Regions from separate parts of the Pseudoalteromonas qingdaonensis genome, predicted to be linked through region 1. Evidence: predicted binding sites of a transcription regulator. Region 1 holds the regulator's gene; the other holds the start of a gene.
What was found. The regulator LexA, encoded in region 1, represses DNA repair genes until DNA is damaged. The targets are predictions, from matches to a motif close to TACTGTATNNNNATACAGTA.
Positions count from the first base shown of each region.

Region 1 (5,356 bases):
CAAGGAGCAGATGTTGTTGCCGAAAAATATGGTTTGAGGTTTGTTATTCAATGTAAGCTGTATAGCCAACCTGTAGGAAATAAAGCTGTTCAGGAGGTATCTTCTGCAAGAGATTACTATGAAGCGTTTGGTGCCGCAGTTGTAACAAATAATGACTATACAAAGTCTGCTAAGCAATTGGCTGAAAGCCAGGACGTATGGCTTCTCCATGATAGCATGCTCGATGAGTGGAGTTACGCTGTAGATCAAATGATTGAAGCGCTTGATGGCGAAGATTAACTTTGGCTAGGGTCTGTTGATCTTTGTTGTACATATTTTGCTTAGCAATGCGTCGGCAGCCACATTATTGAAAATACCGGTGACAGAGGGCGTTCAGAAATATTAAGGTGGGAGTCCAGTTTGGTTTGTTCTGGTGCCTTCTATATTACGTAGCCTTATTGGTGGTATTTTTAAATTAGCCGTTAAATATCCAATACCTGCGTTAGTCATAGTAGTAATTGTTTTAATTGCTGGTAATTCATAAACACATAACAAGACCTTAAAGTCGGATTCGTAACAGTTTGCTCAGTTTCACTTCGTTTCATATTTTAGCAAACTGCTCACCGCTTAAGGCGGCGTTATACATTTCATAGAGGCTCATATGATTATCCAATTTAAGTGGTCAAATGCAAACTATCTTGAAGCTGGTAAACAAGCTGAGTTTGAAAAAGCAGTTAGAGACGATTTAAATTTAGAATCTGATGATAGAGCAAAACCATGTCATACCGGAGATTTGCTCGTTGATCTTAGTGTTGCAGGTCTATCGCTGAATAAAGTGGTTGGCAACGTTAAATGTAATTGCGGAATCAGCTATTTAATTATTGATGGTACAGTAAATCAAAATATTAGTTACAGCAGGGTCTGATAGACACTGCATGTATAACAAGCACCATCAAAAACGGGTCCTATGGACGCTCGACTCGCAACAAGTTGCTCCCGTTTTGATTCGCGCTGTAGAAATCGGCTTTTGTTGTGGAGTGTGCTAGAGACAGCGAGATAGGGATATCGAGCTAGGTTTACCGAGGTAGGACACCTCGTTAAACCTTGTCGAAAGCAAAACGAAACGCTTAACAAAAGCTTGAGTTCGGAAGCATTAGCGAATCCCGGGTTCGCGGGGTTTCCAAAGGGGGAGTCGAATCACTCCCTCTTTGGTTGTTGTCGCCAACGCGACAAAATCTAAAATCGAAGCGCCTTTCGCAAGGCTAAAGCCTCGCCTACAGACAAGGTGCAGAAACAATCCCGCATTAAAGGCCGGTGCCCTTTGATCGCTTCTCCACCACCGCTGCGGTCATCCTTGAAATACAACACAAATCGCCCGCGCTGTTATAAATCTTAATCTCCCACACGGAAGAGCGGCCGCCGATATGCACGGGTTTGGTTACGGCTTTGAGGGTACCGGTGCGTGAGGCTTTGAGGTGGTTGGCGTTGATCTCCTGGCCGACGCAGTAGTATTTGCTGGTATCGACAACAAAGTTGGCGGCGTAGCTGGCGACGGTTTCGGCCAGTACCACGTAGGCGCCGCCGTGGACTATGCCCATGGGGTTGTAGAGCTCGTTGTCGATTGGCATGGTGGCCACCAGGTAGTCGTCGCCGATTTCGCTGATTTCAATACCGAGTTTGGTCATCAAGGTGCCTTTGCCGCCGACGCCGAGGTCTAGTTGGCGGCAAAGATCAAAATCGATTTCCTGTGCCCAAATACGTGTGCTCATGCTTACTGCTCCTTATGTGGCAAGGTCTGTGAATGCTCGGGTGTTGCTCACGATGGCAACCTGGCTCACATAATGCTGCACATGCTCCGGCATCTGCAAGTCTTTTACGATGGTTAGCTTGCGCAGGGAGGGAAGAGCGGGCGGCTGTATCTGGGGTTGTGAGCAAAAATATCGCCTCCTTGTCATCATCCGAACCCCTGAATTGACTAGACTGTTTGTAACGGCTTAAGGGTTAATGCGCAGGAGAGGTTATGGACTTTCAATCCGTGTATGATTTTTGGTTTTATCAGTGCCAGCCAGAGGATTGGTTTAAAAAGAGTGAGGGGTTCGACGCTCAAGTCACTGAGTTGTTTGCCGAAACCCACCGCGCTGCCAGTCGGGGTGAGCTGTATCAATGGCGTCGAAGTGCCAAAGGGGCGCTCTGTGAAATTATCGTGCTGGATCAATTCTCCCGTAATATATATCGCGATACCGCCAGCGCCTTTGCTCAGGATGCGCAAGCCCTGTGTCTGGCTCAGCATGCGCTAGAAAAGGGTTACGATCTGCTGCTAACCGAGCAGGAGCGTAGTTTTTTATATATGCCTTATATGCACAGCGAAAGCACCGCCATTCATATACTTGCCGAGCACCTGTTTCGACCTTTGGAGAGTTATTCCTATGAGCTGGCCCGTAAGGCTATTATTGACCGCTTTGGTCGCTACCCCCATCGCAACGCCATACTCGGGTGTCGGTCGCCCCCCGAGGAGCAAGCTTTTCTGGAGACGCCCAGCAGTGGCTTTTAACTTGTCGCTGTGGGGCTAAAGAGGAGAGGGGGCGACTTCCGTAAATTCCCTGATTTTATTTGCGATTTTCTGACAACTGTATATACTCACAGTTAAATGTACTGTATGGAAAACCAGTTGTATGCGCCCTTTAACTAATCGCCAATCGCAAATTTTAGAGCTGATCAAAGTCTTTATTAAAGATACCGGCATGCCGCCAACGCGCGCCGAAATTGCACAAACATTAGGTTTTCGCAGTGCCAATGCTGCCGAGGAGCACCTTAAGGCGCTGGCCAAAAAAGGGGTGATCAGAATGAAACCCGGTGCCAGCCGAGGTATTCAGCTGGTTGAGGAAGAAGAGCCGGAGCAATTAGGCCTGCCGTTAATCGGTCGCGTTGCCGCCGGTGAGCCTATTTTGGCGCAGGAACATATCGAGAGTCATTGCCAAATCGACCCCATGTTGTTTAAGCCGGCGGCGGACTATCTGTTACGGGTTAATGGCATGAGTATGAAGGATATAGGTATTCTTGATGGCGACCTGCTGGCGGTACATCGTGCTCAGGTGGCCGAAAACGGTCAGGTGGTGGTGGCCCGAGTGGGTGACGACGTAACCGTGAAACGCCTGGAAAAGGCCGGCCGCAAGGTTTTACTGCATGCGGAAAATGAAGAATTTGCTCCTATCGAAGTCGATTTAGAACATGAATCTTTTGATATTGAGGGCTTAGCGGTTGGTGTAATTCGAAACGCCGACTGGATGTAGGTTTTATTTGGTATTTTGGCCCCCGATACGCCGTTTATTGGGGGTTTTACGACGCTTTTCTCCCTTCTTTCACTGTTAGCTAACAGTTTGAATATTCCACAAATATTTATTTAAAAAAGCAAAACAAAAACGCTTCATTTCTTGCTATTCGTTCAAATCTTGACTAATTGGTTAGATTACAGGCTTTGCTGGTTGCTTTTTAATCGCTTTGTGTAAAGTAAATGTAATCGGCCAGTTCTAAGCATAATAATAATGAAGATTGGCTAGCAGTAATTGCCTCTTCTCTTTTTGCGTTGCGCGTTTTAAGGAGATGGTACATGAAGCAGCTGTGCTCCCTCATGTTGCTGTGTCTGTTTGCCCCGCACTTGGCTTTTGCAAATAGTGATTATAATTTGCGCCCAGGGGTGACGGATATCAGCGAGAATGTTTACCAGTTACACATGACGATATTTATAATCTGTTGTGTGATTGGGGTGATAGTGTTCACTATCATGTTTTGGGCCTTACTAAGGCACCGTAAGTCAAAAGGTGCGCAGCCCGCATCTTTTCACGAGAGCACTAAGGTCGAAATTATTTGGACCGCAATTCCCTTTCTTATCCTTATCGGCATGGCGGTACCTGCGACCAAGACCTTGATTGCCATGGAAGATACCAGCAAGGCCGATATCACCATAAAGATCACCGGCTCGCAGTGGAAGTGGCATTACGAGTATATGGGCCATGATGTGGGCTTTTATTCCTTACTGGCCACGCCACAGGAACAAATTCAGAACGCTCAGAAGAAAGGCGAGAACTACCTTCTTGAAGTGGATAAGCCACTGGTGATCCCAACCGGTAAAAAAGTACGCTTCCTGATGACCTCGGACGATGTTATCCATTCCTGGTGGGTGCCGGACTTTGCGGTGAAAAAAGACGCCAACCCAGGCTTTATCAATGAGGCCTGGACCAAGGTTAACGAAACCGGTATCTATCGCGGCCAATGTGCCGAGCTGTGTGGTAAAGACCACGGCTTTATGCCCGTGGTAGTTGAGGCCAAGGCACCGGCGGAATTCGATACCTGGCTGGCAGGGCAAAAACAGGCTGTGTTGGACCAAGCCCAGGCCGATGCGGCCTTGCTTGACCAAACTCTATCAAAAGACGAGCTGATGGCTCTGGGCGAGCAGGCTTATATGGCCCGCTGTGCCGCCTGTCACCAACCCACAGGTTTGGGCCTTGCCGGGGTGTTCCCTGCTATCAAGGGCAGCCCAATCGCAACTGGCGAAATTAAAGATCACATCGATATTGTGGTGCACGGTAAACCAGGCACCGCCATGCAGGCATTTGTTAGCCAGCTCACACTTAAAGAGCTAGCGGGTGTTATCACCTATCAGCGTAATGCGTTCGGTAATGACACCGGCGATGTTGTGCAACCAAGTGCAATTCAGGCCTTTATTGATGGGGAAGAACAATGAGTACAGCCGCTGCGACACATGAACACCACGGGCCTGCAACTGGTATTAAACGCTGGCTCTTTACCACGAACCATAAAGACATAGGCACGCTTTACCTGCTGTTTTCGTTGCTGATGTTTTTAACCGGCGGTGCCATGGCCATGGTGATCCGCGCCGAACTGTTCCAGCCGGGATTACAACTGGTTGATCCGCACTTTTTTAACCAGATGACCACAGTCCATGGTTTGATCATGGTCTTCGGTGCGGTAATGCCGGCCTTTACCGGCCTGGCTAACTGGATGATCCCCATGATGATCGGGGCACCGGACATGGCCTTGCCGCGCATGAATAACTGGAGCTTCTGGATCCTGCCCTTTGCCTTTGCCATTTTGTTAGCCTCCCTGTTTATGGAAGGAGGCGGCCCGGCATTTGGTTGGACCTTCTACGCGCCTTTGTCGACCACTTACAGTAACGACAACACAGCGCTGTTTGTATTTGCCATCCATATCATGGGGATCAGCTCCATTATGGGTGCCATTAACGTCATAGTGACTATCGTCAACATGCGCGCGCCGGGCATGAAGTGGATGAAACTGCCGCTGTTTGTGTGGACCTGGCTTATCACCGCCTTCCTGTTGATTGCGGTAATGCCGGTGC
Region 1 covers NZ_JBCGCU010000005.1:206,444-211,799, reverse strand. The annotation lists gene WCN91_RS06860 (restriction endonuclease) at 1-279, shown strand, start outside; gene WCN91_RS06855 (hypothetical protein) at 641-904, shown strand; gene WCN91_RS06850 (PaaI family thioesterase) at 1,284-1,748, opposite strand; gene WCN91_RS06845 (DUF924 family protein) at 2,000-2,530, shown strand; gene lexA (transcriptional repressor LexA) at 2,652-3,269, shown strand; gene coxB (cytochrome c oxidase subunit II) at 3,587-4,720, shown strand; gene ctaD (cytochrome c oxidase subunit I) at 4,717-5,356, shown strand, end outside.

Region 2 (5,356 bases), on a different contig from region 1:
GGGTAGAAAAAGATAACCGCTTTCTTGCCTTTGATTGTCTCGTGCAGGTTGTAGCTATCTACGATTTCGCCATTACCTAGCACTGCTGCAGCTGTAAAGTCTGGTGCCTTGCGGCCTACTAATACACCCATTTTATTCTCCAAAATAGTTTGAGTTATCGTACTTTGCGACTGAGGCGGCAATCCCGCCTAGCCTCTAATTATTCCTGTACTTAGATATAGTGACGGGCTGTTTAAAAACAACCCCCGGCAACCAAAATACAAGCATTAAATTCTTAATGCCCTATGTTACTGAGCTAGGGCACAAAAGAACAATCGCATTTAACGATAGCAGCTATCGAAAAAAGTGATTATTAAATTTTAAAGTGAGCAGAGACAAAAAAGCCTGCTTTCGCAGGCTCTTTATTAATCCATAATATTTTCGGGCATATCGCCACGAATTTCCTGCCAGATTTGACCACTTTGATGACCATAGCGACGAATCAAGGAAATGGCGCCATCGTGATCTTGCTTCTCTGCCAGCTCAACCAAATCTGAATAGAACTGACGCGCTAACTCACGAGTACGAGGGTCAGAGAAATAGTGACAACCTATCTTGGAGTAAAAACCTCTAAAGCCATTGAGGATCAACACATAAATTTTATTGTTACCGGCACTGGCCAGGTGATGATGTACCAGGTAATCATAATCGGCAAAGGCTTGGGCCGTGTCTTCAACGCTATCGCGATCGGCAACAATTTCCTTTACGCGCTCTGGGTCGATTTTAATCGCCGCACGCATATAGATGGCACTGATGTTAGTGTGGGCAGAAAGTAACTGATCGGTCAGCTCCGGCATTTTATCTTCATCAAGACGCCCTAAGGTCTCAAGAATATTCAAGCCCGAGGTTTCCCAAAAGTTATTTACTCGCGTTGGCTTACCATGCTGAATGGTTAACCAACCATCTCGAGCAAGGCGTTGTAAAACTTCACGCAAAGTCGTGCGAGTCACGCCAATGAGTTCCGATAGCTCGCGCTCGGCAGGAAGAATAGAGCCAGGTGGAAACTCCCCATTCCAGATGGACTCAACTATATATTCCTCAGCAAATCCAGCCGGGCTTTTCGCTTTAAAAATTCTCATCTAAGGTCCACTTCAGCAGGGTTTATTTCATTTTAGTTATTCCACTGATTGTACCAGATGATCAGCAACTAACAAGAAAACTTCACTGTAAAGCAGCTCTCCTCTAGCTGGCAATTACACAAAACAACAATAAAGTATCAGCTTTTCTCTGTTTTGCTCGACGCTTGCATAGACCCAGGTGCAGGGGCATAATCCCCAAAATAAAAATTAATAAGAGAATCTAATGAGCTGGTTAAGTAGCATCTCGCGCACACGCACTCCTTGGTTGTTGTTGGCACTTACTGCCTTTTTATTCGAGGCAACAGCCCTTTATTTTCAATACGCCATGGATTTAGCTCCGTGTATCATGTGTATTTATCAACGTACCGCCATGCTGGGTGTCTTGATAGCTGGCCTTGTTGGCGCCATAAACCCTGCTAATACGTGGCTACGCCTGAGCGGCCTGGCGACCTGGTTGGTTGCTAGCATTTGGGGGCTACTATTGGCTCGTGAACACCTAGTGATGCAAACCACCACAGATCCTTTTGCCTTTGTCTGCGAATTTGAGCCTAACTTCCCCGTGCCCTTGCATGAATGGATCCCTGGCTTTTTCGCCGCGACTGGCGATTGTGGCAACATAGATTGGCAGTTCGCAGGCCTATCTATGCCGGGCTGGATGCAGGTAATTTTTGCGGCCCTTGCTGCGGCAGCGGTTATAGTGACCTGTGCTAGCTTGTTCTTTAAGCCTAGGGTCTGTTGACCTTTGTTGTTTGTTTCTGCAGCAGTTTGTAGTGTATTTGTACAAGGCGGCACATGTGTGGTGTAGTTATTCTACATAAACATGTAACAACACAGTAGAAATGCGCTACAAACGCTGCCCTACGGGTTCACCTAAACGCATCCTGCTCTGTGTTGCTCGCGATGAACATAGGCGAGCAAGACCGAAGCAATGCTTCGCAGCTTAGCGAGGTGAGCGCATGGATGCGCGATGTAACCAAGCTTCATGGATGAATTTGACCACATAAATTAGTGATTATATTCATCAGAATGCGTTTAGATTGAACATAAAGTAAACCGCAAAGATAAACAGACCCTAATATCATGATTTATTTTTTAGCCAGCCAAATTCCTAAGCTGCAATCTTTCAGCCACCGCCAGCGTCTGCAACTGGTGGCTGATGCACTGGAATTGTTAAGCGCCCAAGAGCGAATCCTGCTCAATATAATTAAGCTGCTGCTAATTACGCCGCTGTTTTTATTATTGGTACGTTTTGAGGGGTGGAAAATGGTGCCCTGGTTACTACTCGCCGGTCTTGCCTACCCTGTTTTAGTGTTACCGGTACGCCACTATTTTGCCTGTCGTCATCTCGACCAAGCGATTACTGAGCATAAGAAAGGCAGCTAACGCTGCCTTTAGATTTTACCAATTACAACGACACCTTATCCTTGAGCTCGGCCATTAACCGCGCGCCTATCCCTGGCACATCATCCAATTGCTCAACACTCTTAAAACCGCCGTTTTTATCGCGATACTCGATAATTGCCTTGGCTTTCGCCGGACCAATACCAGGCAAGGTCTGCAATTGTTCGGCCGTGGCTTTATTCAAGCTCACTTTGGCCGAACGTGGCACTTCGCTTTGATTGGGCTTAGTCGGTGCAGCCTGGGCTGGCATTGTGGTGGCAAGTAAAAGTGTAGTTGCAATAGCGCCGATAATGGCGCTTGTAGAGGTGTTAAGTAGTTTCATACTTCTCTCCTTAAAGTGATGAATATTCCATTGTACTACCGTTATTAAATAAAGAAGACGGGAGAGGGCTTGTCAACCTAAAGGCTTAGAAACGCAGGCACAGAGGCAAAGATTAAGCCTCATATTCGTTCACAAGTTACGGAAAAACATAAAAACACCTTGACCTTAGCTGCTTGCCACCCTAATCTAACTGTATAAAAAAACAGTATAGTTAGGAGATCCCATGGCTGTTGTCGTTAAGTACGTAGTTGAAAGAAATGGAGTCGAGCGCATGACCTTTACCAGCAAGAAAGAAGCCGATGCTTATGACAAAATGCTCGATATTGCCGAAAGCCTTGAAGGTCTGCTGGACAACACAGATGTGCCCTTAAGTGAACAACAGGTAGAAGGCCTGGCACTGCAAATCGCCAAACAAAAAGATGAGTTTATGCAGGTGTTAAAAGGCGCGAAACCAAGCGAAAATAAAGCAGAAAAAAAGCCAAAAGCCCAAGATAAAGACAGCCAGGAAAATGTCACCGAGCTAAAAGCCAAAGAAGCCTAAGTAACAGTACAAAAAAGAAAAGCCAGCATAGCTGGCTTTTTTTGCTTCGCTCTAAGCGAAAGTTATTTGGTTACTTCGGCTACGGCGTCAGCGAAATAATCGATATTGGCATGGCTGATACCGGCTACGTTAACGCGGCTCGAGCCAACGATGTAAATCGAATACTCTTTTTGTAGACGCTCGATCTGCTCTTTATTAATACCTAAGAAAGAGAACATACCGTGCTGGCGCTCAATAAATGAAAAGTCCATGCCGTGGCATTTGTCGTTTAGCTTCTCTTTTAGTAATGAACGGAATTCGTTGATGCGTGAACGCATTTCATCCAGTTCATCGTGCCACATAGTAGTTAGCTCAGAGCTAGATAGAATAGTGCTAACAATGTCCGCACCGTGCGCCGGCGGCATAGAGTAAATGCTGCGCACTACACTTAACAATACCGAGTTAGATACATCGGCAGCGCTGGCATCTTTAGAGATGATAGAGCAGGCGCCGATACGGTCACGGTAAAGGCCAAAGTTCTTCGAACATGAAGAACAGATGATCAGCTCTTCAACCTGTGAAGCAAGCAGGCGCAGGCCGGCAGCATCTTCGTCCAGGCTAGTACCAAAACCCTGATAGGCGATATCGATAAGCACGGTAAAGCCTTGTGCTTTGGCGATATCGGTTACGGTTTGCCATTGCTCGGCGTTCAAATCCATACCGCTTGGGTTATGACAACAAGCATGTAGCAATACCACATCACCTGCTGGGATCTGACTTAAGGCGTTAACCATTTCGTCAAACAATAAACCCTTCTTTTCATAGTCATAGTAAGGGTATTCTTTTACCGTCAGACCGGCAGCTTCAAACAGGCTGATATGGTTAGCCCAGGTCGGAGTTGTCACCCAAACAGTGGCATTATCGTTACAACGTTTAATAAACTCAGCGGCTACGCGAAGTGAACCTGTACCACCTGGAGTTTGTGCCGTGCGTACACGGTTTGCCAGCAAAGCAGGGTGTGCATTGCCTAGCAACAATTCTTCCATTTTCTGACAATAATCCAGGTTACCGGCCAATCCGATATAAGACTTGCTGGTCTCATTGGCTAAGCGAAACTCTTCCGCTTTTTTTACCGCTTTTAGCACAGGGGTATTACCCTGCTCGTCTTTATAAACACCGACACCTAAGTCGATTTTATTGGCATTGGTGTCAGCCTTAAACGCAGCCATCAACCCAAGAATGGGATCCGTCGGTAATGGTTTTAATTGTGAGAACATGGGACTCTCTTTTTATTTATCTCAGGGTTAGCAATACCCGGCCACATTAGGCTGGCAGATGCGCGACAATTTCTTTGCTTGCGGCAACCAACAAGGCTATGCGTTCGGGGGTAAAAAAATCAGTGCTGAATGCTTCTGCATCTATGATGCCCACTACTTTACCCTTCTGCGAATAAAGCGGCAAGCAGCTTTCCGCCTCCACTTTAGGATCACATGTATAGTATTCGCCACCGCTGGCAACATAGTCTTCCACATTGTTGATAATTCTGGCCTTTCCAGAGCTTACAACCTGCACATTATTACTGGTGGCGGCAAACTCAGGGGTAATGGGAAACAAGGGACGACTGGGGGCGCCATAATACGCCAGCTTTAGCAACTGCGACTGACCATGGATATCACGCGACTGATAAATACCGAACCAATCGACGCCACTTTGTTGTACAACAAAATCGACTATCCCCTGCAACTTGACAAGCTGTGCCTCGGCATCAATATCAAGATGTTCTCGCAGGCTAAAGGGTTCTTCCTGTAAATGACCAAACAGGCTGCATGCGCCGCCCTCACCCAGCTCTGGAATAAGGTATTGCCATTGCACCTGAGCACTTTTATTCGCCAAATATTCTTGCAATAAAGCTTGATAATGCAGTGTCTGCGACTCATCCGCCTCAATTTGTGCCCACTCGTTATATAAAATCATTTAGCCATCCAAACATCTAAA
Region 2 covers NZ_JBCGCU010000007.1:71,055-76,410, reverse strand. The annotation lists gene WCN91_RS08045 (peroxiredoxin) at 1-131, opposite strand, end outside; gene fadR (fatty acid metabolism transcriptional regulator FadR) at 405-1,118, opposite strand; gene dsbB (disulfide bond formation protein DsbB) at 1,342-1,857, shown strand; gene WCN91_RS08030 (DUF6170 family protein) at 2,199-2,501, shown strand; gene WCN91_RS08025 (ComEA family DNA-binding protein) at 2,524-2,841, opposite strand; gene WCN91_RS08020 (YebG family protein) at 3,065-3,382, shown strand; gene WCN91_RS08015 (amino acid aminotransferase) at 3,445-4,638, opposite strand; gene WCN91_RS08010 (GAF domain-containing protein) at 4,685-5,335, opposite strand.
Region 2: WCN91_RS08020 (YebG family protein) is a predicted target of LexA. The motif match lies at 3,030-3,049, and genes of this name have one in related genera.